Regions from separate parts of the Qipengyuania sp. SS22 genome, predicted to be linked through region 2. Evidence: predicted binding sites of a transcription regulator. Region 2 holds the regulator's gene; each other region holds the start of a gene.
The links. Region 2 encodes LexA, which represses DNA repair genes until DNA is damaged. Its sites were predicted from a motif close to GTTCCNCNCTTGTTCT; they were not measured.
Positions count from the first base shown of each region.

Region 1: a site for LexA is predicted at 5,684-5,699, ahead of uvrA (excinuclease ABC subunit UvrA). Genes of this name have one in related genera too.
Region 3: a site for LexA is predicted at 8,361-8,376, ahead of N6L26_RS05790 (ATP-dependent helicase). Genes of this name have one in related genera too.

Region 1 covers NZ_CP107048.1:1,253,510-1,263,747, forward strand. The annotation lists gene N6L26_RS06085 (hypothetical protein) at 1-281, opposite strand, end outside; gene N6L26_RS06090 (hypothetical protein) at 622-1,068, shown strand; gene N6L26_RS06095 (DUF6575 domain-containing protein) at 1,055-2,326, shown strand; gene uvrA (excinuclease ABC subunit UvrA) at 2,748-5,672, opposite strand; gene N6L26_RS06105 (hypothetical protein) at 6,138-6,506, shown strand; gene N6L26_RS06110 (hypothetical protein) at 6,470-7,279, shown strand; gene N6L26_RS06115 (hypothetical protein) at 7,289-7,495, shown strand; gene N6L26_RS06120 (M13 family metallopeptidase) at 7,640-9,688, shown strand; gene N6L26_RS06125 (sensor domain-containing diguanylate cyclase) at 9,847-10,238, shown strand, end outside.
Region 2 covers NZ_CP107048.1:970,945-981,182, reverse strand. The annotation lists gene N6L26_RS04810 (sensor histidine kinase) at 1-1,301, shown strand, start outside; gene N6L26_RS04805 (hypothetical protein) at 1,302-1,493, opposite strand; gene N6L26_RS04800 (citrate synthase) at 1,495-2,781, opposite strand; gene gltX (glutamate--tRNA ligase) at 2,792-4,243, opposite strand; gene N6L26_RS04790 (ComEC/Rec2 family competence protein) at 4,365-6,476, shown strand; gene lexA (transcriptional repressor LexA) at 6,470-7,159, opposite strand; gene trpC (indole-3-glycerol phosphate synthase TrpC) at 7,307-8,092, opposite strand; gene trpD (anthranilate phosphoribosyltransferase) at 8,094-9,086, opposite strand; gene N6L26_RS04770 (anthranilate synthase component II) at 9,083-9,697, opposite strand; gene pip (prolyl aminopeptidase) at 9,773-10,238, opposite strand, start outside.
Region 3 covers NZ_CP107048.1:1,186,090-1,196,327, reverse strand. The annotation lists gene N6L26_RS05820 (mannose-1-phosphate guanylyltransferase) at 1-256, opposite strand, end outside; gene N6L26_RS05815 (hypothetical protein) at 357-1,379, opposite strand; gene N6L26_RS05810 (SapC family protein) at 1,408-2,196, opposite strand; gene N6L26_RS05805 (FAD-binding oxidoreductase) at 2,263-3,711, opposite strand; gene N6L26_RS05800 (hypothetical protein) at 3,978-4,439, shown strand; gene N6L26_RS05795 (DEAD/DEAH box helicase) at 4,561-5,961, shown strand; gene N6L26_RS05790 (ATP-dependent helicase) at 6,040-8,352, opposite strand; gene N6L26_RS05785 (hypothetical protein) at 8,479-9,057, shown strand; gene N6L26_RS05780 (hypothetical protein) at 9,314-9,748, shown strand; gene rsmD (16S rRNA (guanine(966)-N(2))-methyltransferase RsmD) at 9,761-10,238, opposite strand, start outside.

The sequences.
Region 1 (10,238 bases), 280 kb from region 2:
TTCATGGCATAATCGGCGAGCTTCGCCTCGGCCGCACCGCGCGCGACCACCAGCGCTGCATCCCACGCGCGCCCGAAGCCCGCGCTGGAGCGGCGCGCACGGTAGCAGGTCTGGTGCGATACCCGCGCCCGCCGCGCCGCCGCGCGCACGCTGCCGGTGGTCGCCAGCGCCTCGAGAAAGGCCACCTGCCGCTCGACCACGAACTGCGTCTGCGGCGCGCGGTCGTCCTCGGCATGGAGGTCGGCGTGGAGGATGATGGGGTGCGAGGCCATGTCGGTCATGCTGCGCCTCCCGAGCGAAGGTGGGAGCGTCGCGGAAGTTTCCGAGCCGAAGGCGAGGCAAGCGCGACTGCGCGCCGGCCGGTTAGGCCGAAAGCCAAGCGAGCCGGATGGCTCGCGCCCGGCGCTTGAGGGTCTACAAAAGAAAGGAACATGGTTCACCTGTGGGTTGGGATCAGGGGAACTGGGCTATTTATACAGATGGGGGCGTGTAGGACAGAGCCGAAGCAAAGTGATGGAAATCAACACTCCCTAAGCCGGAAGACGTTTAACGAAATTTTCCTAGCAAGCCATCTCGTCTTTGGCCTATGGGCCGATGGCATAGATGCGGAGGGGAGGACAGGTGAGCGATAACCGATCAGTAATTCCTGCAAATTCTAACGTAATAGCCGCAACTACTACGTTCCGAATGCAGTTTGAACCTTACTTGCCGGCAAGCTGTCCACCCAACGACGCGATCACTGGACCGAAAACCCTCTTCCGCCTCACTGTCAGTGATGCAGTTAAATCTTCCGATTTCCTGACAACCTTCGAGGAAGGCAAGTTTCTTTCTCGCGATCCGTGCCAACGTTGCTCTCTTTCAACCTTAGCTACCGAGGAAGCTGCCAAGGAGCACAGGCGCCTTATTCCATTTCTGAACTCTCGGAAGATAGCTAAGGGAACCATTCCTGAGGGAGCAGGAATGGTTAAGCATACGCCCACTCAAGGCTCGTACCATCATTGGTCGTGGTGGCCGGCGAAAGGCGTTGTGCGTCACCAGTACTTCGAGATGATTGATGAAGCTGCCTGATCTAGACCCCTCTGGGGGCTCACTTGCGATCAGTGAGGTACTGATCGACTATGATGGGCCTCAGTTGTTCGTCGCAAAAAATGCAGCAGGAGCCATATTTCTAGGCCTCCACTGCCCGCCAACCGAGAAGGGTGACACGTGGCTTTTCGCGCGCACGTCGCGCCATCGAATTAGCCAGGTTGCAACGGGAAAGATTAGTCTACGGTCGGCGATGACCTCATATGCTCGTGGCGACCTGGCGATCGCCATCAGCTATGAGGAGGACTGGCACCATTGGTTCGAGGCACCTGAAAATGTGCCCGATACATATTTACCAGACCCAGATTCATATGTCCGGCATACTTCAGTACCGGAGCTTTATAAGTTACCAATTGCGGCATCGGACAACAACGATGACTTTGATCTACCCGTCTCAGTAGAACAGGACATGTGGGAGTTCGATCCCCAAACCGTTGCTTATTTAAAAGAGAACCAAACTCCACTTTATGTAGTCGCCCGCAGGCGGCAACGCTTAGTCGCAGACATCATCTTGTCTGACGGTGATGCGCGGCATGACGTCCCACTTCCAGAACTTTCGAAAATCCTCCTGAGTTTACAAAAAACTGTAGACAGCCTTGCAGCGCCAATCGTCGATGACGATTGGCGACCGTCAGCAGCCTCGAAAGCAGGGACCCGGCTGGACGCAATAGCTACATTCCCTTCGTCATTCGGGCTTCGTATCGAAGCTCACCAAGGGGCGCTTGCCGATGAAGGCGCCGGAGCTCTCGCGTTTCAAAGATTGATCGATTTGCTCTCTTCAGTTCGCGATTTCGATGCAGTGCGATCATCTTTTACATATCACAGTAAAAGCACGAAATTGCAGTTCGGCAAGCTAGTGGAATATCTGGCTAAATCTGGAAACTCAATCAGAATATCTGCCAGCACTGGTTTATCTGAGGGAATAGACACAACCTTCGTTACGCACGATGACCTCTACGCACTCAGCGCAAAAATTCACGAGATAAACGAATCTGACTTTGATGACATTGAATTATTAGGTCGCCTCAAGGCTGTGAGTTTAAAAACGAAATTTTTCCTGATTGAGAATGAAGATGAGTCTATCTCGGGAAGGATTGACGAAGACCTTCTTCCCAAGATTTCAGGAATGGCGATTGACGAGCACTATCTCGCTCAGGTGCGTTTACACCATTCAGTTCAAGAGCTGACGGGTGAAATCACCACCAAAGCAATACTAATGGATTTGCGCGAAACTGAGTAGACTGGACTGGTACGCGGCTACTCCGCCGTTTCCCGCTGGCACTACAACATCGGTTAGAGATAAGGCCCCGCATAACTCCCCCTGCACCGCCGCGATACTGAACCAAGTTCAGGGTAACGCATGTTATTGGGAGCGTATCCGCCGCCCACAAATTCTCTGCGGCCCCTGTTCCTCTGCGGGCACTGCGTGAAGCACGGGGTTCCGAGCCAGCCGTGGGTGCCCCACCACCACCTTTGGTGGTCCCGCTGGCGGTTCGCGCCGTCTGCGATTCCCCCGGTCCGGGGAGGCTTATTCCGCCGCTTCCCGCTACCGCTTTCCTTTTTGCGCACCCGCTGACGCTGCTTGAGCGCGCTCGAGCATCGCCTTGAGGTACTGTCCCGTAAAGCTCCCCTCGACCGCAGCAACCTCCTCCGGCCCCGGCCTACGCCGGGGCAGGCTCGTTCCGGGTCGCGCGTTCCAAGAGCGGCTTGAGATACTGACCCGTGTAGCTACCCTTCACAGTCGCGACGTGTTCCGGAACGCCCTGCGCCACAACCTCACCCCCCCGCACACCGCCGCCCGGGCCCAGATCAAGTACATGGTCCGCCGTCTTGATCACATCCAGATTGTGCTCGATCACCACCACCGAATTGCCTTGGTCGACCAGCCGGTGGAGCACTTCGAGCAGCTTGCGGACGTCCTCGAAATGCAGGCCCGTGGTGGGCTCGTCCAAGATGTAGAGCGTCTGCCCGGTACTGCGCTTGCTGAGTTCCTTGGCGAGCTTGACGCGCTGCGCCTCGCCGCCCGACAGCGTGGTCGCCTGCTGGCCGACCTTGACGTAGCCGAGGCCGACCTCGTTGAGCATGTGCATCTTGTCGCGGATCGGGGGGACCGCCTTGAAGAAGCCCTCCGCATCCTCGATCGTCATGTCGAGCACGTCGGCGATCGAGAGGCCCTTGAACTTCACCTCGAGCGTTTCGCGGTTGTAGCGCTTGCCGCCGCATTCCTCGCAGGTGACGTAGACGTCGGGGAGGAAGTGCATCTCGATCTTGATGAGGCCGTCGCCCTGGCACGCTTCGCAGCGGCCGCCCTTGACGTTGAAGCTGAAGCGCCCGGGCTTGTAGCCGCGCGCCTTGGCTTCGGGGAGCCCGGCGAACCAGTCGCGGATCTGGGTGAAGGCGCCGGTATAGGTCGCGGGGTTGGAGCGCGGGGTGCGGCCGATCGGCGACTGGTCGATCTCGATCACCTTGTCGCAATAATCGAGCCCGGTGACCTTGTCGTGCGCACCCGCGACCACGCGCGCGCCGTTGAGTTGGCGCGCGGCGGCGGCGTAGAGCGTGTCGATGGTGAAGGACGACTTGCCCGAGCCCGAGACGCCGGTGATGCAGGTGAAGGTGCCCAGCGGGATGCCCGCGGTGACGTTGTTGAGGTTGTTCGCGCGCGCGCCGTGGACGGTCAGCTGGTGGCCATTGCCCTTGCGGCGCGTGGCGGGGACGGCGATTTCGCGGCGCCCGGTGAGATAGGCGGCGGTGAGCGATTTCTTGCTCTTGAGTACCTGCTTTAGCGTGCCTTCGGCGACCACTTCGCCGCCATGCACGCCCGCGCCGGGGCCAAGGTCGACGACGTAATCGGCGGCGCGGATCGCATCCTCGTCATGCTCGACCACGATCACCGTATTGCCGAGATCGCGTAGTCGTTTGAGCGTTTCGAGCAGCCGGTCGTTGTCGCGCTGGTGGAGGCCGATGCTGGGCTCGTCGAGCACGTAGAGCACGCCGCTGAGCCCGCTGCCGATCTGGCTGGCGAGGCGGATACGCTGGCTCTCGCCTCCGCTCAGCGTACCTGAAGTGCGGTCGAGGTTCAGGTAATCAAGCCCGACATTGTCGAGGAAGCCCAGCCGCTCGTTGATTTCCTTGAGGATGGCGTGCGCGATCTGCTGCTGCGTCGGGCCGAGCTGGTCGGGCAGCGCGAGGAACCACGCCTTGGCATCGGCGACGCTCATCTTGGTCGGCGTGGCGATATCGGTGCCCGCGATCTTGACCGCGAGCGCCTTGGGATTGAGCCGCTTGCCCTCGCAGGTCTCGCACGGCTGCGCGGTCTGGAACTTGGACAGCTCCTCGCGCATCCAGGTGCTCTCGGTCTGCAGCATGCGGCGGTTGAGATTGCCGATCACGCCTTCGAACGGCTTCTTGACGGTATATTGCTTGCGTCCGTCCTTGAAGGTCAGCGGGATCGCGCGGCCCTTGGTGCCATGGAGGATGATGTCGCGGATCTCGGCGTCGAACTCCTCCCACGGGGTGGTGAGGTCGAATTCATATTCCTTCGCGAGGGATGCGAGCACCTGCATGTAATAGGGCGACGGCGGGTTGGACTTGGCCCAGGGCACCACCGCGCCCTTCTTGAGGCTGAGCGCTTCGTTGGGGACCACCAGCTGCGGGTCGAACAGCTGTTTCTCGCCGATGCCGTCGCAGGTCGGGCAGGCACCCTGCGGCGCGTTGAAGGAGAACAGCCGCGGCTCGATCTCCTCGATCGTGAAGCCGCTGACCGGGCAGGAGAAGCGCTCGGAAAAGACGATGCGGTTGGCGGGCAGGCCTGCGCCCTTCATCGCGCCGCCCGAAGCCCCCTCGTCCTCGCGCCCCGGCACGACGCCATCGGCGAGATCGACATAGGCGAGCCCGTCGGCCAGCTTGAGCGCCTGTTCGAAACTGTCGGCGAGGCGGGTTTCGAGCCCTTCCTTCACCGCCAGCCGGTCGACCACCACCTCGATGTCGTGCTTGAACTTCTTGTCGAGCGCAGGCGCTTCCTCGATCGGGTAGAGCTCGCCATCGATGCGCACGCGGGTGAAGCCCGCCTTCTGCCATTCGGCCAGTTCCTTGCGGTATTCGCCCTTGCGCCCGCGCACCACCGGCGCGAGCAGGTAGGCGCGCGTGCCCTCGGGCAGGTCCATCACGCGGTCGACCATGTTGGAGACCGTCTGCGCCTCGATCGGCAGCCCGGTGGCGGGCGAATAGGGCACCCCCACCCGCGCCCACAGCAGCCGCATATAGTCGTAAATTTCGGTGACCGTCGCGACGGTCGAGCGCGGGTTGCGCGACGTGGTCTTCTGCTCGATCGAGATGGCAGGCGAGAGCCCGTCGATATGCTCGACATCGGGCTTCTGCATCATCTCGAGGAATTGCCGCGCATAGGCGCTGAGCGATTCCACATAGCGCCGCTGCCCCTCGGCATAAATGGTGTCGAAAGCGAGGCTCGACTTGCCCGAGCCGGAAAGGCCGGTGATGACGATCAGGCTATCCCGCGGCAGGTCGATATCGACGCCCTTGAGATTATGCTCGCGCGCGCCGCGGACGGAAATTTTGGTGAGGGCCATGGAGGACGCGTGTTCCTGAATTGTTCGCTTGGGTCAAGGGGTGAGTCGGCAGAGCCCTATCGGCCCGCGAGGCGAAAGGTTCCGTCCCGTCTGCCCGCGCCGATGTGGGAGCACGGGCGGAAAAATCAATGCGCCGAGCGGGACCCTAGGTTTACGCAAGTATTTCTCCCGGTTCGCAGTGGCAGATGAATAGACTCCATCGACAGGATGCGACGTCAATGGGTTGGCGGATCCATTAGGGCCAGAAGCGTGCGAAAAACTCACAGACTGGCAGGCTACCGCTTTCCCGTCCCGGAAGTCACGGCGAGCGCTGCACTTGACATAATCGTTTGCAAAGCGCCTTCTATACATCCGGGTAGCCGGATAATGAGGGGGCCGGTGGTATCGAATGCGAGAGCCGCAGCGATTTCTTGGCGTCGGTTCGCCCTGCTTTCGGACCAAAACTGTTCCCGAGAATAACCACAGATGAGCCGTGCGGATGCCTTGGTCGCCGCGTGCTGCCTGCTGCCCGCATGCACCAGCGTCACGGTAGGCGAAGGCGGCGGCGAAACGATCACGGGCATAGGTGTAGTCCGCGTCGAATTGCCGCCTACCAAGGGCGGTGTGGTGGCGGTCAAGCGCAGTGGTTTGGGGCTTGGCTGGGACGACCTTCCGGCCGGCGGTGCCTGGCTCGGCTATTCGGATAGCCAGTGGGTCATCGCCGATCCGCGAGATTGCCAGTTGCTCGTCATCATCCGGTCCGCGGCTGAAGCCGAGAATGCGGCCAAGGTCCTGTCTGCACTTGAGGGGAGTTCGCCATGCGTAGTCGATCACACAAATACCTTGCAGCCCTAGCCCTGCTGCCGCTCGCGGCGGGGTGCGTTCAGGCGACGCGGCACAGCAATACGATGATCTTCGGGACCAATACGACTTTCGGGGTAAAGGCTGGTGCGTCTACCGGCGAAGTGCCGGAGATCATCGTGGGATATGATCGGCAGGAGGCAGTCATCATGCCGCTCCTTGCCAACAATGATGAGAAAAATGGTTCGACAAACCAGCTTAGCCCATGCGACCCGACCAAGCCACTGACGGTAGTCGGAGCCGAATACATCGTCCACCCGTGCTCTTTCGTTGCATCGAAAGGCGAGGCGCAGGACAGTTATTCGGTACTGGCCAGCTTCGGAGCCGAGTTTTCTGCCAAGGCGCAAACATCCGCCGAAGCCTCTGGCGGCCTTGCCCAGTATTTTGCGACCGGAATGGCGGCGCAAATTCTCGCAGCCAAGGGTGGTGCGGCATTGGTTTCCACCAGCCGTTCCGCCGGGATAGCCGCGGCGAGCAACACCGAGATCGCGGCCCTTTTTCCTGATGGCACTGGCGATCCTCGCCCTGTTATTGAAAGCTTCGACGATCCGATCAAGAATCTTCGCGTTAAGATTGCCGCAACAAGCGACAACGCGCTGGCTGGCAAGATGAAGGGCTTCGAAGCAAAACTGGGAGGAACAGTCGACCTGAAACTGGAAGAATCCTGCACAGATGTCGCGCAATGCATCCTCGCCGTCGATCAGAAGAAGGCTCTGATGAGGCGCTCTGAGTTGAAGGACGCCGTCGATGGATGGAACGAGTACTAGGAGCACACAATGTCTGACGTCATCTTACACGTTTTCGACAGCCTCGAAGAGGCTAAGAATTGCTTCGCAACTATCGCCAACTCCTCGGAGCTGCATGGTGCGATTACGACCAGCTCCGGCATGTTGTACCAGAAGGTCGGCGACAACATCTCAGAAGTAGTCGGCACCAACAAATTCTACGTCCTCGAGACCGGTGCCAACGTCGTTTCGGACTAGCTGGGATTTCAGTGCCGTTCGCACAAGCAAACGACCGCCGGTCGCCCCTTGCCGATGGCCCTCATCGGTTCGCCGACAAAGTTTTCCTCCTGAGCACCGCACGCGCTAGCACGCGAGCCAGCTCAATTCTCAGGGGAATCACACATGCCATCCACTCGAAATTTCGCCCGCGCGACGGCGGCTTCCGCGCTCGCGCTGGGGCTGGCTCTCGCCTCTCCGTCCCTCGCCGAGGAAACCGACGCCAACACCATCGTCGTCACCGGCCAGGCCAAGATCGGCGACTTCGGGCTCGACCTCACCGCGCGTGACACTGCCGCCGATCCGGGTGACGATTTCGAACGCTATGCTTCGGGCGCGTGGATCGACCGGACCGAGATTCCCGGCGATCGTCCCTCGGTCGGCTCGTTCTATAATCTGCGCGAGGATGTGACCGAAGAGGTCAACGGGCTGATCACCGAAGCGCCTGCGGGCACGCAATATGGCGCGCTCTACACCAGCTTCATGAACGAGGCGGCGATCGAGCGCGCGGGTCTGGCCCCGCTGATGCGCGATCTGGCACAGGTCGATGCGCTGTCGGACAAGAGCGCCTTCGCGCGCTACATGGGCGCGGCCTATGGCAAGTTCGGCGGCTCGCTGTTCGGCGCCGGCCCCTATGCCGACCCCGACGATCCGACGATGAACGCGCTGTGGATGTTCTCCGGCGGGCTCGGCCTGCCCGAGAAGGAATATTATTTCGACGAGAAATTCGCCGACCAGCGCGGCGCGTATCTCGCCTATCTCGAGCGCACCTTCCGCAATATCGGCGAGGCCAGCCCGCGCGAAGCGGCCAGCCGCGTGATGACTTTCGAGACCTATGTCGCGCAGCTCAATTGGGATGCTGAACAGAAACGCCAGATCGAGAAGATCAACAATCCGATGTCGGGCAGCGAACTGGCCGCCTATGCGCCGGGCGTGGATTGGGACGCGTTCTTCGCCGGTCACAACATCCCGCCGCAGGAGCGCATTATCGTTACCGACAACACCGCGATGAAGGCGATCGCCGCGCTGTTTGCCAGCACCGATCTCGATACGCTCAAGCTGTGGCAGAAGGCGCAAGCAGCGCACCAGGCCTCGCCCTATCTCAACCAGAAGATGGTTGAGAGCCGGTTCCGGTATACCAGCGCGCTCAACGGCACGAGCGAGCAGCGTGCCCGCTGGAAGCGCGCGGTCGACACGATCGACGGCTCGCTCGGCGAGCTGGTCGGCGAAGCTTATGTCGACGAATATTTCCCCAAGATCGCCAAGACGCGGATGGACGAGCTGGTCCGCAACCTGAAACTCGCCATGGGTGACCGGATCGGCGAAAACGACTGGATGAGCCCCGAGACCAAGGACGCCGCGCTCGACAAGCTCGAGCGGATGGACGTGATGGTCGGCTATCCGGAAAAATTCCGCGACTATTCGCAGCTGCCGATGTCGGCCGACGATCTCTATGGCAACATGATCGCTGCCTCGCAGTTCAACGCCGATTACGAGATGAGCGACCTTGGCAAGCCGGTCGACCGCAAGAAGTGGGGCATGAACCCGCAGACGGTGAACGCCTATAACGGCGGGCTGGAAAACAAGATGGTCTTCCCGGCCGGCATCCTCCAGCCACCCTTCTTCGATCCCTGGGCCGACCCGGCGGTCAACTATGGCGCGATCGGCGTGGTCATCGGCCACGAAATCAGCCACGGCTTCGACGACCAGGGCCGCAAGATCGACGCCAGCGGCGCGATCCGCGACTGGTGGACCACAGGCGATGCCGAACGGTTCGAGGCCGAAGCCAAGAAATTCGGCGCGCAATATGCCGCGTTCGAAGTCGTGCCGGGCAGCTTCATCAATCCCGACCTGACGATGGGCGAGAACATCGCCGATCTGGCGGGCGTGCTGGTGGCCTATGATGCCTACAAGAAATCGCTCGGCGGAGAAGAAGCGCCGGTAATCGACGGGCTGACCGGCGACCAGCGCTTCTTCCTCGCCTACGCGCAGGTGTGGCGGGCCAAGGCGCGCGAGGACAGCTTGCGCAACCAGGTCGCAACCGACCCGCACAGCCCCGCGCGCTATCGCACCATCGCCCCGCTGCGCAATGTCGATGCATGGTACGAAGCCTTCAACATCACGCCCGAAGACGCGATGTATATCGCGCCCGAGGACCGCGCACGGATTTGGTAACCATGAAGGCGGCGTGCGAGCGTATTTGCCGCACGTCGCCCTCGCCAATTTCGCGTCGCCAGATCCGGGAAGATCGTGAACATTCCGCGCCAAATCGTTAACGATTGGGCGCTAGAAAACGCGATCGTACGCGCGAGAAGAGGTCAAGGTCGCAGCCGGTGCACATCGACGATCAATTCGACGGCAATAGCGCCGGCCTGATGAACCGTGTCCCGGTCGATCCCTACGAGATCGAGCGCGAAGCGGTGATCGCCATGCTCGAACGCGAGCAGCGTTCGCTGACCGCCAGCCTGATCGCGCTGGCGCTGATGGCGGTCGGCGTGGCGCTGATGCCCAACCCGCTGTCGATGGCGGTCCTGCTCGCGCTGCGCTTCTGTTCATTCCTCTACACCCGCAAGGCCGCCGCGCGGCTGGAACAGCTGGCGCGCGCGCGTCAGCCGATGCGCCACGCGCGCTGGATCCTGGTCTTCGCCATGTCGATGACCGGGGTGACGCTGGGGCTATTGCTGTGGCCACCGCCACCCGATGGTTCGGTGCTGGCGGTCAATCT
Region 2 (10,238 bases):
GCGGCGGCTCGATTGGGACGCGTATCGCGATCCCCGAACTGCTCGCCTTGGTCGAGAAAGCGCAGACCTATGGCCTGCGCCTCGCGCGGCAATTCGAAGCGGTGGACGGCGAACAGCGGATCACCGCCTGGGTCGAAATCGCACCGCAGACGAATGACGAAGGCGAGCCGGAGGGCTGCGCGATCGATGTGGTCAACTGGCATACCGAGGCCCTGCCGCCCGAAAACGACATCGAGGCGGCGCGGCGGCGCATGGAGATCAACCGGCACCTCGCCGACTGCACCGCGCGGCTCGATTCTCAGCAGCGGTTGCTGTCGATCGATACCGAAGCGGCCGATCTCGCCGAATTTGCGCAGAAGGCGTTGGCCAATGTCGGCAAGCCCTGGACCGATTTCGTCATCCTGCCGGGCAATACGCACCAGCAACCGCTGCACTGGCGCCTGCTCGACGGGACGACCTGCGAGATCGACGGGTCGGCACGCCGCTGGACCGCACATCTCGAACCTTTGGGCCAACCGCAGCCGGGCAGCGCGGGCTTCGTACTTTACCTGACCGCCGAACGCCCTTTGTCGAGCGGGGGCGGCGAGGACGAGTCTGTGGACCGCGAGGGGCCGTCTTTCGGTCGCGACCTTACCCCCGTCCTGCGTCAGCCGATCAACCGGATCATCGCCAATGCGGAAACGATTCGCACCAAGCTCGCCGGGCCGCTGGCGGATGAATACAGCTCTTACGCGGCAGATATCGCCACCGCAGCGCAGCACCTGCTCGCGCTAATCGACGATCTGTCCGATCTCGAAGTGGTCGAATCGGAGGATTTTGCCACAGCACCAGACCGGATCGAGCTGGCCGATGTGGCGCGCCGCGCCTGCGGTATCCTTGGCGTGAGGGCGCGCGAGAAGGGCATTGCTTTGGGCGCGCCGCCCGAAGGCGAAAGCCAGCTGGCAATTGCCGAATTTCGCCGCGTGCTCCAGATCCTGCTAAATCTGGTGGGCAATGCGATCCGCTATTCGCCCGCCGATAGCGAGGTGTGGATCCGCCTTGACCGGATTGGCAATCGCGCGCTGATTACCGTTGCCGACCAGGGGCACGGGTTGGGCGAAGACCAGCAGGAACGCGTGTTCGAGAAATTCGAACGCCTTGGCCGCAGCGGTGACGGGGGATCGGGTCTCGGCCTCTATATCTCGCGGCGCATTGCGCGCGCGATGGATGGCGATCTGACGGTGGAGAGTGCGCCGGGGCAGGGCGCACGCTTTACGCTGTCGGTGCCCGCGGCTGAAGATTTGCGCGAAAAACCGCGCTGATCAGCGCGGCCTCGCGGCTCTCCAGAACAGCAGAAGTCCGATCAGGAAGGTGATGGTGCCGTAAAGCGCCCATTGCCGCTCGGCGAGCATGAAGCTTTCCGCCGGCCACATTACCAGCCCGAGCCCCTGGAGTGCCCACAGGCCTCCGGAGAGCATCAAAGCCGCTCCGAAGACCTGAAGGATGAAGCGCATCTCAGCGCTGGTTGATCGAAACGTAGTCGCGCGCCGTCGGGCCGGTGTAGAGCTGGCGCGGACGACCGATGACCTGTGCGGGGTCGGAGATCATCTCGTTCCACTGCGCGACCCAGCCGACGGTGCGGGCAAGCGCAAACAGCGCGGTGAACATCGTCGTCGGGAAGCCGATCGCGTTGAGAATGATGCCCGAGTAGAAGTCGACGTTCGGGAAAAGCTTCTTTTCCTTGAAGTAGTCGTCGTTGAGCGCGAGCTCTTCCAGCTTGAGCGCGGTCTCGAACACCGGGTCCTTGACGTTCAGCGCCTCGAACACTTCGCGCAGCGTCTGCTGCATGACCGTCGCGCGTGGGTCGTAGTTCTTGTAGACGCGGTGGCCGAAGCCCATCAGGCGGAACGGATCGTTCTTGTCCTTGGCGCGCTCGATATAGTGCGGGATGCGATCGGGCGTGCCGATTTCCTGCAGCATGTTGAGCGCGGCTTCGTTGGCGCCGCCGTGCGCCGGGCCCCACAGGCAGGCGATCCCCGCTGCGATGCAGGCGAAGGGATTGGCGCCCGACGAACCGGCAAGGCGCACGGTCGAGGTCGACGCGTTCTGCTCGTGGTCGGCATGGAGAATGAAGATGCGATCCATCGCGCGTTCGATGGCGGGGTGGATCTCATATTCCTCGGCCGGGACGCCGAAGGTCATGCGCAGGAAATTGCCCGTGTAGCTGAGCGAATTGTCCGGCTGCATCATCGGCTGACCGACCGAGTATTTATACGCCATCGCGGCGATGGTCGGCATCTTCGCGATCAGCCGATGGCTGGCGATCTTGCGCTGCTCGGGGTCCGAAATGTCGGTACTGTCGTGATAGAAGGCCGACAGCGCGCCGACGACGCCGCACATGATCGCCATCGGGTGCGCATCGCGGCGGAAACCCTGGTAGAACTGGCGCAGCTGATCGTGCAGCATGGTGTGCCGCGTGATCGTGTAGGTGAAGTCGTCGAGTTCCGACTGCTGCGGCAGTTCGCCGTTGAGCAACAGGTAGGAGACTTCCATGAAGGAGGAGTTTTCCGCCAGCTGGCCGATCGGATAGCCGCGGTGCAGGAGGATGCCTTCTTCGCCGTCGATATAGGTCAGCGCGCTTTCGCAGCTGGCGGTCGACTTATAGCCCGGGTCGTAGGTGAACTTGCCGGTCGTGCCATACAGCTTGCGGATATCGACCACATCGGGGCCGACGCTGCCCTGCAGCACGGGGAATTCCTGGGTCTGACCGCCCAGATCGAGGGTTGCCTGCTTGTCGGCCACGCGTGTCTCCTCACTCGTTCTCTTCGGTGCCTGCGGGCGAGGCGGCCTGCGCATCGATACGCAAGAGCGACTCTTCCTTGCCCAACAGGACCAGCACATCGAAAATGCCGGGTGACGTTGTCGTCCCCGTCAGCGCTGCGCGCATGGGTTGCGCGAGCTTGCCGAGACCCAGTTCGAGCTGCTCGGCATAGGCCTTCGTAGTGGCTTCCAGCGCCTCGATTGTCCAGTCATTTTGCACATGCAGCATTTTGGACAATCCGGCGAGACGCGCACGGGCTTCATCGTCGAGTAAACCCGCGGCTTTCTCGGTCATTTCGAGCGGGCGCTTGGCGAACAGAAAGGCAGCGCTATCAGCGAGTTCGTTGACGGACTTCGCGCGCGTTTTGAACACGGGCATCGCCTCGGCAAGCAGCGCTTCATCGGCCTGTTCGCCGATCCGCTGCGCCACGATCTTGGCCAGCCGGGTATCGTCTGCCTCGCGGATATAATGGCCGTTGAGGTTCTGCAGCTTCTTGATGTCGAACCGCGCGGGGCCCTTGCCGACGCCGTCGAGATCGAACAGCTCGATCGCTTCCTCGCGAGAGATCTCCTCGCGGTCGCCATGGCCCCAACCGAGCCGGAGGAGATAGTTGAACAGCGCTTCGGGCAGGACGCCTTCGTCATCGCGATAGGCGGCAACTCCGACGGCGCCGTGGCGCTTGGACATCTTCGCGCCGTCCGGCCCGTGGATCAGCGGCACATGCGCATAGACCGGATCGGGCCAATTGCCTTCGACCTGGTCCATCGCGCGGATCACGGGCAGTTGGCGAAAGGCGTTGTTGAGGTGGTCGTCGCCGCGGATGACATGGGTCACGCCCATGTCGTGATCGTCCACCACCACCGCGAGCATGTAGGTCGGCGTCCCGTCGGCGCGCAGCAGGACGTAATCGTCGATCTCGGCATTCTTGACCGTGACCTTGCCCTGGACCTGGTCGTGAATGGTGGTTTCGCCCTCGGTTGGCACCTTGAGGCGGATCACATAGGGCGCACCTTCGGGCGCTTCGCCCGGATCGCGGTCGCGCCAGCGGCGGTCGTAGCGCATCGGCTGCTTGTTCGCCCGCTGCTGCGCGCGCATGCCCTCGAGTTCTTCGGGTGTGGCGAAGCATTTGTAGGCATGCCCCGCGTCGAGCAGCTTGTGCGCAACCTCGGCATGGCGCTCGGCGCGGTCGGACTGGAACACCGGCGCCTCGTCGAAGTCGAGGCCAAGCCAGTCGAGCCCTTCGATTATCTTGTCGATCGCATCCTGCGTGCTGCGCTTGCGATCGGTATCCTCGATCCGCAGCAAGGTGCGACCGCCATGGTGCCGCGCATAAAGCCAGTTGAATAGAGCCGTACGCGCGCCGCCGATATGGAGATATCCGGTGGGCGAGGGAGCGAAGCGGGTGACGACCGGAGGGGTCTCGCTGCCACTATCGCTTGCCATTGTCACTCGCTTCCTTTCAAACACTTGCATGGCGACGCAGGGGACGCCTTCGGTACCGATGGGGGAGGCGGACGAAGAGGCCCGCCCCGCAGTGCCGCGCCCTTGGCGCATGCGCGGTCTCTTGTCCAGTTTCGCCGGGCGATCCGAAGCATTTCTGGAAGGCGCGGAATTCGACCGCGGGCCGTGGTTGGCGGTCGCTTTCGCAGGGGGGATCGGGCTGTGGTTCTATCTCGACGCGCCATGGCAATGGCTGGCGGTAATCGGCGGCGCGGCGGGCGGTGCAACCGCGGCTTTCGCGCGGTGGCGCGGCAGGGACGGACGCATCTATTTGCTGGCTGCAAGCCTGTCGATCCTGATCGCCCTCGCGCTTGGTATGTCGCTGGTATGGGCGCGCTCGGCGATGGTGGGGGCGGAGCCGATTGCGTATCCGCAGTTCGAGCGGATCGACGGGCGTGTCCTCGAGCGCGAGGAGCAACCGGCGGAGGATCGGGTTCGGCTTGTTCTGGCCGCGCGCGATGCGGAGACCGGGCGGGCGGTCGCCTATCGCGTGAACCTGCCGCTGGCGAAGGACCGGCCAGCCCTGCGCGAAGGCGCGCGGGTGCGGCTGTCGGCGCGGCTGATGCCGCCATCCCCGCCAATCGTCCCCGGAGCGTATAATTTCGCGCGGCGCGCCTGGTTCGACGGACTGTCGGCAACCGGATCGGTCGTGGGAGAGGTCGAGTTGGTCACGCCGCCGCCGCCCTCCCGGCTGACCGTGGCCTCGATCCAGCGGCGGCTGTCGGCGCATGTGCGCGGCCGCCTCGAGGGAACGCCGGGAGCGATTGCAGCAACGCTGGCCAGTGGCGATCGCGGCGCCATTCCCGAGCGCGACGAGGAGGCCATGCGCGATGCGGGTCTGACCCATCTGCTGTCGATCAGCGGGTTGCATGTCAGCGCGATCATCGCGGCGAGCTATATTGTGGTCCTTAAGCTGCTGGCGCTGTGGCCTTGGCTTGCCCTGCGGGTACGGCTGCCACTGGTCGCCGCAGGTGCAGCGGCGCTGGCGGGGATCGCTTATACGCTGCTGACGGGCGCGCAGGTGCCGACCGTGCGCAGTTGTATCGGTGCACTGCTGGTGCTGGTCGCACTGGCACTGGGGCGTGAGCCGCTTTCGCTGCGGATGGTCGCGATTGCCGCAGGCGTGGTGCTCGCACTGTGGCCTGAATCGCTGGTCGGGCCGAGCTTCCAGATGAGCTTTGCGGCCGTCATCGCGATTGTCTCGCTGCACAATGTGCAAGTCATCCGCGATTTCCTCGCGCCGCGCGAGGAGAGTGGGTTGCGGCGGTTCCTGCGACGAACCGCGATCCTGTTTCTCACCGGGCTGGTGATCGAACTCGCGCTGATGCCGATCGTGCTGTTTCACTTCCATCGCGCCGGCGTTTACGGCGCCGCGGCCAATCTGATTGCCATTCCGCTGGTGACCTTCGTGTCGATGCCGCTGGTGGCGCTGGCGTTGGTGCTCGACCTTGTCGGCGCAGGCGGGCCCGTGTGGTGGCTGGTCGGGCATTCGCTCGATCTGTTGCTGGGCATTGCCCATCTGTTTGCCGAGCAGCCGGGTTCGGTAAAGCTGGCCCCGCGGATCGGGATGGGCGCGATCACGCTGTATCTGGTCGGTGCGCTGTGGCTGGCGCTGTGGCAGGGCAGGGCGCGCCTGTGGGGTATCGGACCCGTCGTGGTGGCTGCGGTGCTCATGCTGCAGGCCCCGGTGCCCGATATCCTGATCACGCGCGACGGGCGTGATATCGGCATTGCGAACGAGGCCGAGCGGCTGTTGGTGCTACGCGATAGCGCGGGTGGATATGCGCAAGAGAACCTGCTCGAGCTTGCCGGAACCGACCGGCAACCGCTGGCTATCGCGGATTGGCCGCACAGCCGCTGCAGCGACGAATTCTGTTCGTTGACCGTCACGCGCGAGGGCCGCGCATGGTCCCTGCTGATTGCGCGGAGTCACAACCTGGTCGAGGAACGCGCGCTGGCTGCAGCCTGCAGGAACTCCGACATCGTCATCGCCGATCGCTTCCTGCCGCGCAGTTGCCGCCCACGGTGGCTCAAGGCCGACCGGCGTTTTCTGGAGAGGGAAGGCGGGGTTGCGCTCTATCTGGGCGCCCGGCGTATCGATACCGTGGCGCAGGATCAGGGCAAGCATGGCTGGTGGCGCGCGTCCGATGAGAAACGCGCGCCCCGCAATCAGTGATACCGGCGCAGCAGCCCGGCCAGCTTTCCTTGCACCTGTACGCGGTGGGAGTCGTACACCTGCGGCTCGTAAGAACCATTGGCGGGGTCGAGGATCACGCGCCCCGCGTCCTTGCGCAGATATTTGAGCGTGGCTTCCTCGTTGTCGACCAGTGCGACCACGATTTCGCCGTCGCGGGCGCTGTCGGTCCGCTTCACCAAGGCGAAGTCGCCATCGAAAATGCCTGCTTCGATCATCGAATCGCCCGAAACCTCGAGCGCGTAATGTTCGCCCGGGCCGAGCAGGGCGGCGGGTACCGGCATGCTCGACTGGCCTTCGATCGCTTCGATCGGGGCGCCCGCGGCAATGCGGCCGTGAAGCGGGACATCGATGATGTCATTGGCGGGTTCGGGCGCGACGGGCTTGGGCGTGATGGCCGATACCACGGAATCGTTCGCGGGGGCAGGCTGGGTCGAGCCCATCACCGCGTTCTCGGGCAGCTTGACCACTTCGAGCGCGCGCGCGCGGTTGGGCAGACGGCGGATAAAGCCGCGCTCTTCAAGCGCCGAGATCAGGCGGTGCACGCCTGACTTGCTCTTGAGGTCGAGCGCTTCCTTCATTTCCTCGAAACTCGGCGAAATGCCGGTGTCTTCCAGGCGCTGCTGGATAAAGCGGATCAATTCGTGCTGCTTGGCGGTCAGCATGGTGCGAACTCCCGTATCGCCTGTTCACAAAGCTGTGAACGAATACGGAACAATTAAGCAACCTGATTCGTCAAGTCAAGCAATCCCGCCATTTTCGAGTGATTTACACAGGAACACCTGTTCCCGATTTGCTCCACAGGGGCTGCGTCAATGCCCGAGCAGAGCGCGGGTCGCGGCAGTGACATCGACCTGTCGCATCAGGCTTTCGCCGACGAGGAAACTGCGGACGCCCGAACGCGCGAGCCGCACACAATCGTCATTGGTCGTGATGCCGCTTTCGCCGACCAGCAGTGCGCCCTCGGGGGCGAGCGGGGCAAGCATCTCGGTGGTGGCGAGATCGGTAGTGAAACTGCGCAAATCGCGATTGTTGACGCCGATCAGGCGCGAGCGGAGGCGCGCGGCGCGGTCCATTTCGGCGCGATCATGTACCTCGACCAGAACATCCATACCGAAGTCGAGCGCCGCCGCTTCGATCTCGGCCATGGTGCTGTCGTCCAGCGCGGCAACAATGATCAGGATCGCATCGGCCCCGATCGCGCGTGCTTCAGCGACCTGCCACGGATCGACCATGAAATCCTTGCGTAGGGCAGGCAGATCGCAGGCGGCGCGGGCGGCGACGAGGTAATCTTCATGGCCCTGGAAATAGGGAGCGTCGGTCAGCACCGAAAGGCAAGCAGCTCCGCCCGCGGCATAGGCCCGCGCATGATCTGCGGGCTGGAAATCTTCGCGAATCAAGCCCTTGGACGGCGAAGCTTTCTTGATTTCGGCAATCAGGCCGAAGCCGTCCCGTTGGGCCCGAGCGAGGGCTGACTGGAACCCACGGGGCGCCGACTGCTGTTTCGCGCGCGCTTCGAGATCGGCGAGCGTGTGATTGCGCTTGCGGGCGGCGACCTCGTCGCGCTTGGTGGCGCAGATTTCTTCCAGCTTGTTCATCTCAGGCGGTCATCGCGATCCAGTTATCGAGCAGCGCTTTGGCCTTGCCCGAGTCCAGTGCTTCGGCCGCGATCTCCGCGCCCTCGGTCCAGTCGTCGGTACGGCCAGCAATGATCAGCGTTGCTGCCGCGTTGAGCAGCACCGCATCGCGATAGGCGCCCGGGCTGCCGCCGAGCAGCGCCTCGAGCGCGCGTGCATTATACGCCGGATCGCCGCCGCGGATCGCCTCGACCGGGGAATGCGACAGATTGGCTTCCACCGCGACCACGCGGCGCATTTCGAAATCATTGCCCTGGACATCGGCTAGCTCGTTGCCGCCAGCCAGGCTCAGCTCGTCCAGCCCTTCGTCACCCGAGGCGATGAAGGTGCGCTCGGTCCCCAGTTTGGCCTTTGCTGCGGCATAGATGGGCACATAGGCGGGACGGGCGATGCCGATCAGCTGGCGTCTGACGCCGGCGGGATTCGACAAGGGCCCCATCAGGTTGAAGATCGTGCGCACGCCGAGCTTTTGCCGGATCGGCTGAATTCGGCCCATCGCTGGGTGGTGGTTCTTGGCGAAAAGGAAGCAAATTCCCAATTCTGCCAGAGTCTTCTCCGCGCTTCTTCCCGCTGCTTCCATATCGAGACCGAGCGCTTCGAGCGTGTCCGCAGCGCCCGCCTTGCTGCTCGCCGCACGATTGCCGTGCTTGGCCACGGGCACACCGCAGGCGGCGACCACCAGGCTCACCGCGGTCGAGACGTTGAGCGTGTGATGCCCATCGCCGCCGGTGCCGCAGCAGTCGACTGTCCCCTCGGGAGCAATGATCGGGATCAGCCGCGCTCGGAGCGCACGGGCCGCGCCGGCGATCTCATCGGAGGTTTCGCTGCGCGCCGACATGTCGATCAGGAAGCGCGCGATGTCCTCGTCGCCGGTCTCGCTATCGAGGATCCAGCCGAAGACCTCTTCGGCCTCGGCCTCTCCGAGGTGTTGCTTGGCGTCGGGAAGCGTCTTCATGCGGGGACCTTGGCGGCAATACCGCATAGCGCGAGGAAATTGGCCAGCAAGGCATGGCCATGTTCGGTCGCGATGCTTTCGGGATGGAACTGGACGCCGTGGATCGGCAACTCGCGGTGATGGAAGCCCATCACGCTGGTTCCATCGAGGCCGGGCGTTTCGCTGGTGGCATTGATCGCGAGACAGTCCGGATTGTCCTCGACCACCAGCGAGTGATAGCGCGTCGCGGTGAAGGGCGAGGGCAGGTCGGCGAACACACCGCTGGAATCGTGAGTGACCGGAGAGGTCTTGCCATGCATCAGCCCGCCGCGCACCACGCGGCCACCGAAATGCTGGCCGATCGCCTGATGCCCGAGGCAAACGCCTAGCAGCGGTGCGCCGACATCGGCACAGGCTGCCACGAGGTCGAGGCTGACGCCGGCCTCGTTTGGCGTGCAGGGGCCGGGCGATATGAGATAGCCCGCATGGCCCGCCGCCAGCGCCTCGTGTGCCGAGATGGCGTCGTTACGCACCACCTCCACGCCTGCACCCAGTTCCATCAAGTAATGGACCAGGTTGAAGGTGAAGCTGTCGTAATTGTCGATTACGAGGATAGAGCGGCTGTCGGTCATTCGTGGCGTCAATGGCGGGGTAGCGCCGTGCTTTCAAGCAAGGAAAGCTGCGACACGCGAAACGTCAGCGTGACGTCACGCCGCTTTGCCCGCGAGCTTGTCGGTCGCGCGCACGAGGCCGTCGATGATCCCCGGTTCGCTGGCGCTGTGACCGGCATCGTGAACAATCCATAGCTCGGCCTCGGGCCAGGCCTTCTTGAGTGCCCATGCCGCGCCCGGCGGGGTGCAGATGTCGTGACGTCCCTGAACGATGATCCCGGGAATGCCCGCCAGTTTGTCGACATTGGCCAGCAACTCGTTTTCGTCGAGGAAGAAGTCCTCGAGAAAGAACTTCGCGCAGATCCGCGCGAAGGGCACCGCCTTGGCCGGATCGCCGAAGCTCTCGAGCAAATCCTCGTTCGGCAGCAGCGTTGCGACATGGCCTTCCCACAGCGACCATTCGCGCGCCGCGGCAAGCCGCGTGGCTTCGTCGTCACTGGTCAGCCGTTGATAATATGCGCGAACGAGATCGCCCTGTTCGGCTTCGGGAATAAGACCGGTG
Region 3 (10,238 bases), 220 kb from region 2:
CCATGGGTTCGACGACGAACTGCGCATCGGGCGCGATATCGGCAGCCTGCGGCTTGGCGAACTCCAGATGTTTCTCGCCGATCACCACCAGCGGACGGGCAAACCGGGTGCGATCCGAACAGCGCTGGAGCGTGGCCTGGTAGAGTGTCTGCTCGCCGAGAAGCGGAATGAAAGGCTTCGGTTTGGCCGAGCGGCTACGCGGCCAGAGCCGGGTGCCGCTCCCCCCGCACAGTACGACTGGTACGATAGTGGGCAAGGAGTTCTCCATCAGTCCGTTCGGGGCGGTTCTGGCAGAAGTCGACAAGGCTTGGAAGGGGAAGCACCGGGGCGGTGTTACTTCGTAATCACCAAATGTGTTACTTTTTTGGAAGCTCTCTTGGTAGCTCTTCCTTGAAAAACATCGACCAATCGGCGCGCCCATCCGTTCTCGACTGCTTGGCCGTCTCGATCGTCGCCAGTTCCGCCTCGATGAATTCAACGCGTTCATCCCACCCGTCGTGCGAGCGTTTACGGAAGATCCATCCGCCATGCTTGGGCCCCCAGCGACGCATGAAATCGATCGCCGCATCGGGATCGTAGCCAGCGTTGTGCAGCAACCAGGGCATCAGGCGGTCGGCATCGCGTTCGGACAGGCGGACAAGCTTCCGCTTCCAGCCGATCTCGCGGAAGGTCTGCGGATGACGAAGTATATTATGCGCCATTTCATGCGCAATCGCTGCGGCGAAGGCGGCTTCATCATAGGCAAGGCCGGGAAATTCTTCCCCAACAAGCACACGCTCGCCATCAGCGGCGGCGTTGCTTTTCGAATCTATGAGTTCGAACCGCGTCGGGCACGCGTCCACGCCTTCGATCGTCGCGGTGCGTATCGTGCCCCCGGGTGCCTGCCAGGTGATGTCCAGCGCTCCCAGGGCGAGCGCGCTGTCGATTGCATCACGCAGGCCGAATACGCGCTGCCAGCGAGGATCGGTTTTCGGCCAGTCCTGCGCGATTGTCTGGCCATTGATGGCCAGAATCGTGTCGTTGCGGCCTATCCCCACCGCGGCTGCCGGAGACGCGGGAGCGACCGCCTGTACACCGATGTCGCCATGCAAGCCGAACCGGCGGCGCACGGCGATCGGGTCACCATAGCTTTCCGCGTCGTGGATCAGCATCCCCGAGACTCGCACGGTCTGCGGGCAGAAATCGGCGTTGGCCGTTGCCAGGCGATAGCCGACGCCAAACAGCAGGTCTTCGCTACGTTGGAAAACTTCGAGCGGCTGCAGTTCGCGTGTCTCGGCGGAGTGCTGCTGCGCGTCCGCATGCGTTCCCGGAAGCGCCAGTGCCAGCACCGCGCAAGCAGGGAGCGTGCGCAAGAGGCGGGGCGAGGGCGCGCGCCTCATGACAAGACGCGCGCCCTTGCTCGGATTTTTAGGCAGTCGGGACACCGGCAGTCGCGGCGTCGGGCATCGGCACCTTGCCCTGCTGGAGCTGACGTCCGAAGATCGTACGCATCATGTCCATCGAGAAGATCTGCGCCCAGATCAGCGGCAGCAGGCCGTTTTCGGTCCACTTGCGCAGCTGGTCGCCGCGCAGCTCGCGCAGCTTTTCCTGATTGATCATCTGGAACCCGCGATAGACGAACGGCTTGTCGCTACCGTCCTGGGTGATCGCGATCTCGCCTTCCATGAGAAGGTCGTGATCCTTCAGTTCCTTCATGAAGTTCTGCGTGCGCTGGCCCGCATGCTCGAACTGCTCGCAGAATTCGAGGATCTGCTTGGTACCTTCGCTGGCCTCGCCATTTTCGAACAAGGCCTGGCCTTCTTCGAACTCGCCGATGTTCTCCGCGGTCGGGTCGAAGCACAGCGACAGGTCGTCGCTGTCGGGCTTGAGCCGTGCGAGCATGAACGGATAGCGGCGGACATAGGCCGGGATGTAGACCTGCTCGGTAACGGAGCCTTCTTCGTCGACGAAAGTGTTGACGCCGTCATTGAGGCCCATCAGCGCCAGCGGAACAGCATCGGGGCCGGTCGAGAAGACGATCGGCATATCGCGCTGCGCCTGGACGAACTCGTCGACGGTCAGCGGCACGGCATGCTGCTTGGCGAGCCACGGTGCCTTGGTCATCGGACGCGAGCGATAATTCGCATGGTCCTTGCTGTTAAGCGGCATCAGGTCTTTGAAGAACAGGGGCAGATTGGGCTGCGGCGCGCTGGCCATGGAACTCTCCGAAATTCGATTGGATTGAGCGGCAAACCCGATGGGCAAGCACACGAAGCGGGCGCTTTACGGCGTTGCGGCGTGCGGTGCAAGCGGCACCAGTTTGCCCGGGTTGAGTATCCCCTGCGGATCGAGCGCCTGCTTGACCTTACGCATCAGCGAGAGCGCCACCGGATTGCCCAATCGCCCGAGTTCATCGCGTTTCATCTGGCCAATGCCGTGTTCCGCGCTGAGCGATCCGCCGAAATCGGTCACCCGGTCATGCACGAAGGCGCTGATCGCTTTTCCGTCGCCCAATTCCCATTCGCCGCGCACGGCACCGGCGGGGGCGAGAACGTGGAAGTGGATATTGCCATCTCCCAGATGCCCGAAACCGACCGCGCGCGAGCCGGGGAACCGTTCTTCCACCTGCGGTGCCACCGTCTCGACAAATTCGGCCATCCGCGCCACCGGCACCGAAATGTCGTGCTGCATCGCCGGGCCGATCGCGCGCTCCGCTGCGGAGATGCTGTCGCGTATATGCCAGAAGGCTTCGGCCTGCGCCTCGCTGGATGATATGACGGCATCCTCGAGCAGACCGTGCTCCATCGCACTCTCGAATACCTTGGCGACCAGCCCGTCCAGCTGTCCTGTGTCACCCTGATCCGCAACCAGTTCCACCAGCGCATGCCAGCCATGGGTGCCGCCCAAAGGGCTTCGCGCGGTGGGAACATGCGCCAGAACCGATTCGAGGCAGTGGCCGGGCAGCACCTCGAACCCCTCCAGCGCCTCGCCCGCGACCTTCTCGCAGTGGCGCAGCAATGCGCGCGCTGCCGAGATGCTGGGCAGGCCGACCCATGCAACACGGCGCTCACCGATTTGCGGCACCAGCCGCAAGGTTGCGGCGGTGACGATGCCCAATGTCCCTTCGGACCCGATCAGCATCTGCTTGAGGTCGAACCCGCGATTGTCCTTCTTGAGCGGGACCAGGCCGGAGAATATTTCGCCATCGGCCAGCACCGCTTCGATCCCGAGCACCTGCGCGCGCATCGTGCCGTGGCGCAGGACCTGCGTTCCCCCGGCATTGGTCGAGATGAGGCCGCCCACAGTGGCCGAACCCTTGCCGCCAAGCGTAAGCGGAAAGCGCAGACCTTGCGCGTCGGCGGTCTCGTGCAGCGTCTGGAGCACGACGCCAGCGTCGCAGGTAATCTGCTGTGCAGCGACATCGAAATCCCGGATCGCATCCATTCGGCGCAGCGAAAGCAATACGCTCCTCCCGCTATCGTCGGGCGTGGCGCCGCCCGACATGCCGCTGTTCCCGCCCTGCGGGACGATCGGCATCTGGTGCGCCGCGCATAGTGTGACGAAGCGGGCGACCTCATCGGTCGACGCAGGCGAGGCCAGGCCCACCGCCTTGCCGGTGTACCGTCCCCGCCAGTCGGTTAGCCAGGGTTCCACCAGCTCGGGATCGCGGGTGAACCCGCGTGGCCCGAGAATATCGGCGGCGGCGGCGCAAAAGGTGTCGGTCACGGTCATCTGCCGCATCCTTGCCATAGATGGACGGGCGAATGCCACCACTTGCCAATCGGGCCAGAACAATTAAGCCCGCATTCAAGCGTGGGGGCGCATCAGGCATCGCTATAACTTCCCGCACGTCAATCGACCTGCGGCCGAGGAGCGTTCGAACGAAGCCCATGCCCTTGCTGTCCCCTCTCTTTGCCATGCTCGTCGCATTGGGCACGCCGTCAGGCGCGGGAGAGGACGCGGCCGTGCACCAGGCTCGGGTTTCGCAGAGTGCTCGCGTGGATGTCGATGCGCTATCGGCACGCGGCACGATCTGGACCGGGTTTACCGACAGCCGCGGCATACCGGTTGCCAACCAGGTGCGGATCGAGCGCCGCGTCATCCTGCGGATCAGCCCGCAGCCCGGCAGCATGCGGCGCAGCTTTCTGACCGAACTGCCGCGCCAGGCTCCGCCGCCGCGGCTCGTCGAACGACCTTACGGCAGTTGCGTCGATGCGAGCGACATCATCGGCGTATCCGACCGTGACAGCCGGCTGGTGATGTATATGCGCAACCGCCAGATCATTACTGCCGAGCTTGAGAAAAGCTGCAGTCCGCGTGATTTCTACCTCGGCTTTTATGTCGAGCAAAATGACGACGGTAAGCTCTGTGTCGATCGCGATCGCCTGTTGTCGCGCGCCGGCGCGAAGTGTCGCATTTCCAACCTCAATCGCCTTGTGGCGGTTACCGACGACCGGTGAGCCGCGTTTCGCAGCGTGATTTCTTGACTTTCGGCGTATTTCCGGCGAAGGGCGCGCCCAGCCGATGTTGCGGACGCGCAGCTTGTTGTCGGCCTATGTTCCAGGGACAATTTCGAACCGCATGACTTTTGCCGATCTCGGCCTTTCCGAAGACTTGCTCAGGGCAGTAAGCGAAGCTGGCTATACCGAGCCGACCGACATCCAGCGCGAGGCGATTCCGCCGGTGCTGATGATGAAGGATATCATTGGCATCGCCCAAACGGGCACCGGCAAGACCGCGAGCTTCGTGCTGCCGATGATCGACATCATGGCGAGCGGCCGTCGCCGCGCGCTGATGCCGCGCAGCCTTATCCTTGCCCCGACGCGCGAACTCGCCGCGCAGGTGGCAGAGAATTTCGAAAAATACGGCAAGAACCACGATCTCAAGCTCGCGCTGCTGATTGGCGGCGTGCAGATGGGCGACCAGGTCAAGGCGCTGAACGATGGCGTCGACGTGCTGATCGCCACGCCGGGCCGCCTTATGGACCTGTTCGAGCGTGGCAAGATCCTGCTCAACGGCTGCGAACTGCTGGTGATCGACGAAGCCGATCGTATGCTCGACATGGGCTTCATCCCGGATATCGAGTTCATCTGCTCGAAGCTGCCCGACGCACGCCAGACCATGCTGTTCTCGGCGACGATGCCGCCGCCGATCGAAAAGCTGGCCAAGAAGTTTCTCGACAATCCCAAGCGGATCGAAGTCAGCCGTGCCGCGACCACGAACAAGGACATCACCGCGTTCAAGGTGCCCGTAAAGGCGCGTCAGAAGCGCGACACGCTGCGCTGGCTGCTCGAACACGACCATGTCGAAACCGCGATCATCTTTGCCAATCGCAAGACCACCGTGCGCGAGCTCAACAAGAGCCTGCAAAGCTATGGTTTCGCGTCGAGCGAAATCCACGGCGACATGGACCAGTCGAACCGGCTCAAGGAACTCGAGCGGTTCAAGGCCGGTGAGGTGAATATTCTCGTCGCATCGGACGTTGCCGCGCGCGGGCTCGACATCAAGGGTGTCAGCCACGTCTTCAACTTCGACACGCCGTGGCATCCGGACGATTACGTCCACCGCATCGGACGCACGGGCAGGGCCGGTGCCAAGGGCCGCGCCTTCACCCTCGTCGCCGAGGAAGATGCCGAGGCGATCGCCAATGTCGAGAAGCTGACCGGTGCGGAAGTTCCGGTATTCGGCAAGAGCGATGTCCGTGTCGATCTGGTCGAGAAAAGCAGCGCCAAGCCCGCCGAGAAGGCGGTTGCACCGGAGAAGGCCTCGGCACCCGAGAAAGTTTCGGCACCCGCGGACGAGGCAAAGCCCAAGCGCAGCCGCAAGCCGCGCGACGAGGACGATGCGCCGCGCGAAAAGCCTGCGCGCAAGGCGAAGCCCAAGGGCGAACCGCGCAAACGCCGCGACGAGGACAGCGACTCTGTTGCGTCGGGTGAGTGGAACGGGCCGCGGCCGGGCTTCCTCGACGTTTCCGCGATCTGATCAGAGACCTTCGCGCAGCCAAATCATGTCCTGCGCATGCGCAGGACAGCCGCGTGCGACGGTGCCTTTCAAACTGCCCTAATCGTCAGCCAGCTTGACGAAACTGTCGAGTACGCGCTTTTCGCCCGCCTTCTCGAACTCGATCGTCAGCTTGTTGCCTTCCTGATCGGTCACGCAGCCATAGCCGAATTTGTCGTGGAACACGCGCGCGCCGATCGAGATGTCGCTGCGGGGTTGCGCGGCAAAGCTCGCCGCACTGCGGCCGGGCTCGGCGAGGCGCTTGGGCGTCGTGTCATAGCCCGACGATAGCGCTCGCTGCCACCCAGGACCGCGGGCTCCCGAACGATCGGGTCGGCTGGTCGAGACATGCGCGAAGGGGTCTTCGGTCTCGCTCCAGTTCGCCCGCCACAGCGAAGCGCCGCCGGTCATGGTAGTTTCTCTGGTGAGATATTCCTCGGGCAAATCCTCGATGAACCGGCTCGGGATCGAACTGGTCCATTGGCCGTAAATGCGCCGGTTGGCCGCGTGCAGGATGGTGCAGCGGCGCTTGGCGCGGGTAATGGCGACATAGGCGAGGCGGCGCTCTTCCTCGAGACTGGCGAGTCCGCCTTCGTCGATCGCGCGCTGGCTGGGAAAGACGCCTTCCTCCCAACCTGGTAGGAAGACGTGATCGAATTCGAGCCCCTTGGCGGCATGCATGGTCATGATGGTGACCTTCTCGCCGTCGCCAGCGCGGTCATTGTCCATCACCAACCCGACATGCTCGAGGAAATCGCCGAGCGTGTCGTATTCCTCCATCGCGCGAGCGAGTTCGGTGAGGTTTTCCAGCCGCCCGGCGCTTTCCCCGCTGCGATCCTTCTGGAGCATGTCTTCATAGCCGCTTTCGGCGAGTACGCGGCGCAGCAGTTCGGACGGTGTGACCTTGTCCACCTGCTCGCGCCAATGGACGAACTGGCCGAGCAGCGCGACGAGATTGTTCTTCGCGCGCGCGGGCAATTCGTCGGTGTCGCATAGGTCGAGGCTGGCGGCGGTCAGCGGCATCTGTGTACGCCGTGCGTGGCGGCGCATGGCTTCCAGTGTCTTCGCGCCAAGCCCGCGTTTGGGCTGGTTGTAGATCCGCTCGAAAGCGAGGTCGTCGGCGGGCTGGGCGATAGTGCGCAGATAGGCCAGCGCATCGCGAATTTCGGCACGCTCGTAGAAGCGGAAGCCCCCGACGATGCGGTAATTGAGGCCGATCTGGATGAACCGGTCTTCGAATTCGCGTGTCTGGTACTGCGCACGTACGAGGATCGCGATCTGGTCGAGCGGCGCGCCTTCGCGTTCCAGCCGCTCGATCTCCTCGCCCACGCGGCGGGCTTCCTCGGGTCCGTCCCATACGCCGATTACGCGGATATTCTCGCCCGCCGGAAGCTCGGTCCACAGCGTCTTGCCGAGCCGTTCGCTATTGGCGTTGATCAGCCCCGATGCCGCCCCGAGGATCTGCGGGGTGGAGCGATAGTTCTGCTCGAGCTTGACCACCGCCGCGCCGGGAAAATCCTTTTCGAACTTGAGGATATTGGCGACTTCTGCGCCGCGCCATGAATAGATCGACTGGTCGTCGTCGCCCACCACGCAGATGTTCTTGCGTGTCTGGGCAAGCAGGCGCAGCCACAGATACTGGACTTGGTTGGTGTCCTGATATTCGTCGACGAGGATATATTTGAAGCGCTGCTGATATTGCGCCAGCACGTCGTGATGCTCGCGGAAAATGTTGAGCATATGTAGCAGCAGGTCGCCGAAATCGCAGGCGTTGAGCGCTTTCAGGCGGTCTTGGTAGAGCTTGTAAAACTGCGCCCCGCGGCCATTGGCATAGCTTTCGTTCTCCACTGCATCGAGATCGCCGGGGTTGAGCCCGCGATTCTTCCAGCGGTCGAGCAGGCCGGCGAGTTGGCGCGCGGGCCAACGCTTCTCGTCGAGATCGTTCTCCTGGATCAGCTGCTTCAACAGCCGCAACTGGTCGTCCGGATCGATGATCGTGTAATTGCTCTTGAGCCCGACCAGTTCGGCATGGCGGCGCAGCATGCGCGCGCCGATCGAGTGGAAGGTGCCAAGCCAGGGCATGCCTTCGACCGCATCGCCGATATGCCGCCCCACGCGCTCGCGCATCTCGCGTGCGGCCTTGTTGGTGAAGGTGACGCAGAGGATTTCGCTCGGCCATGCCCGGCGCGTTGCGATGAGATGTGCCAGCCGTGCGGTTAGCGCCGCGGTCTTGCCGGTGCCCGCTCCGGCCAACATCAGCACGGGGCCTTCGGTGGTGAGAACGGCCTCGCGCTGGGGGGCGTTCAAGCGCGCTGCATAGGCGGGAAGCTGCGCATCGTCGGGCGCGTCGGACGGGATGGGTAGATCGGTCATGAAGGTTCGGAACAGCTAGGGAACGCATGGTCGCAAGACAAGCCCCGCGCGCAGACATCCACCGGAACCGACCACCCATTCGCTGCGTAGATTCGGCGATGACAACGACAAATGGAGCAATCTCCGATGCGTAATCTTATCCTTGCCGGCGCCGCTGCGCTGGCCTTTACCGCCGCCCCGGCGCTGGCAGATCACCACATGGAGGGCGAGGCCTACGCGTGGTCGGCAGACCAGCAGGCTATGTATGATGCCTGGCCCGCCGACCGGCAAAGCGCCTATGATGGCTGGCCCGGCGATGTGCAGCAATATTACTGGACCCTCACCCCCGCACAGACCGAGGGCTGGTGGGTGCTTACCGACGCCCAGCGTGTGCGCATTTACGAAATGGCGCCCGCAGCCCGCGCGCAGGCCTGGGCGCAGGTGGCCGCACAAATTGGTCCTGGCGCGACGCCGATGGAATCCATCGCAAGAGCCTCGGCATCGACCGCACCGCGTTTCGTCAGCAAGGAAGTCAGCCAGTCTCCTCCGGCCGGGTACACAGCGGCTTCGGGAGAAAATCTGCCCGTGTGCGATAGCATGCAGCAAGACGGCTGCATCAACAGCTGGGCCAAGAACAAGACGGGCAACCGCCCGCTCGAATACTGGCCGGGTCAGCCCGCGAGCGAGATTCCGGGCAAGCTGCCTGCCAAGAACCCGGGTTCATAAGCCCACCCTGAGCTGCGTAGCCACTACGAATTGCGTACATGACGTTCGAAGGGCGGGATTGCTGACGGCAATCTCGCCCTTTTTGCATGCGCGCTCGCAAGCTGCCGCATTTTGGGCACATTTGGCGACCGGGCGTGGCGGAGGCGGGTTTGGCACCGGGGCCGATCGGCAGGAGCGGCGTTGGTGTCGTATACAGCGAGCGCATCTCCGATGGGCCGCTGGACGGGCCTCGTCACGCCCCCAAATGAAAGGACTTATGATGCGTAAGACATTCTACTTCGTCGCCGGCGGCGCGCTCGCCTCCTTGTCGATCCCCACCATTGCGCAGGACGTGTCGGCAGATGCGACTTCCGATGAAGCGGTGACTGCGGAGACCAACATGGGTCTCTCCGCAGAGCAGCAGGCATCCTACGACTCCTGGCCGGTCGAACTGCAGGGACAGTTCGATGCGTGGCCGGGCGAAGTGCAGAGCTATTATTGGTCGCTTACCCCCGAACGCCGGGAATTGTTCTGGCGCATTTCTGATGCCAATAAACTCACCGTGAGCGGGTTGCCTGCCGAGCAGCAGGCGCAAGCCTGGATGCAGATCGAGGCACAAGCCGCGACCCAGGTGGCGCCAAGCGCGGACGAGCCGATGGCAGAGCCGGATCAAATGACCGATATGGACTCTGACGCCGCCGATCCGATGTGATCGTGTCGTGAATTATCCGGCGAGGCGGAGCAGCGAAATCTTCGCCTTGCCGGTCTTCCGCTCGGCAACCAGTTCGAGCCTGCGCATGGCGCTGGCCTCCTTTGCGCCAGTTTCGAGCGCGATCCACGTCGCGGATCCGATCCAGCCAAGCCGAGTGAGACGCTCGAGCGCGACAAAACCCGCTCCCGTTTCGTAGGGTGGATCGAGCAGTATCAAATCATGCGGCGCCTTGGCGGGACCCAGGCTCATGACCGAGGCTTGCTGCACCACACAGCGCGGCCGCGCATCGAAGGTGTCGATATTGGTGCGGATTGCCTTTACCGCCTGGGCGTCCTGTTCGACGAACAGGCAGGATCCAGCTCCGCGTGACAGCGCTTCGAGCCCCAATGCGCCCGAACCGGCGAACAGATCGAGCACTGACAGACCATCGAAACTGCCAATGCGGCTGGCGAGCATGTTGAACAGCGTCTCGCGCGTCCGGTCGGCGGTG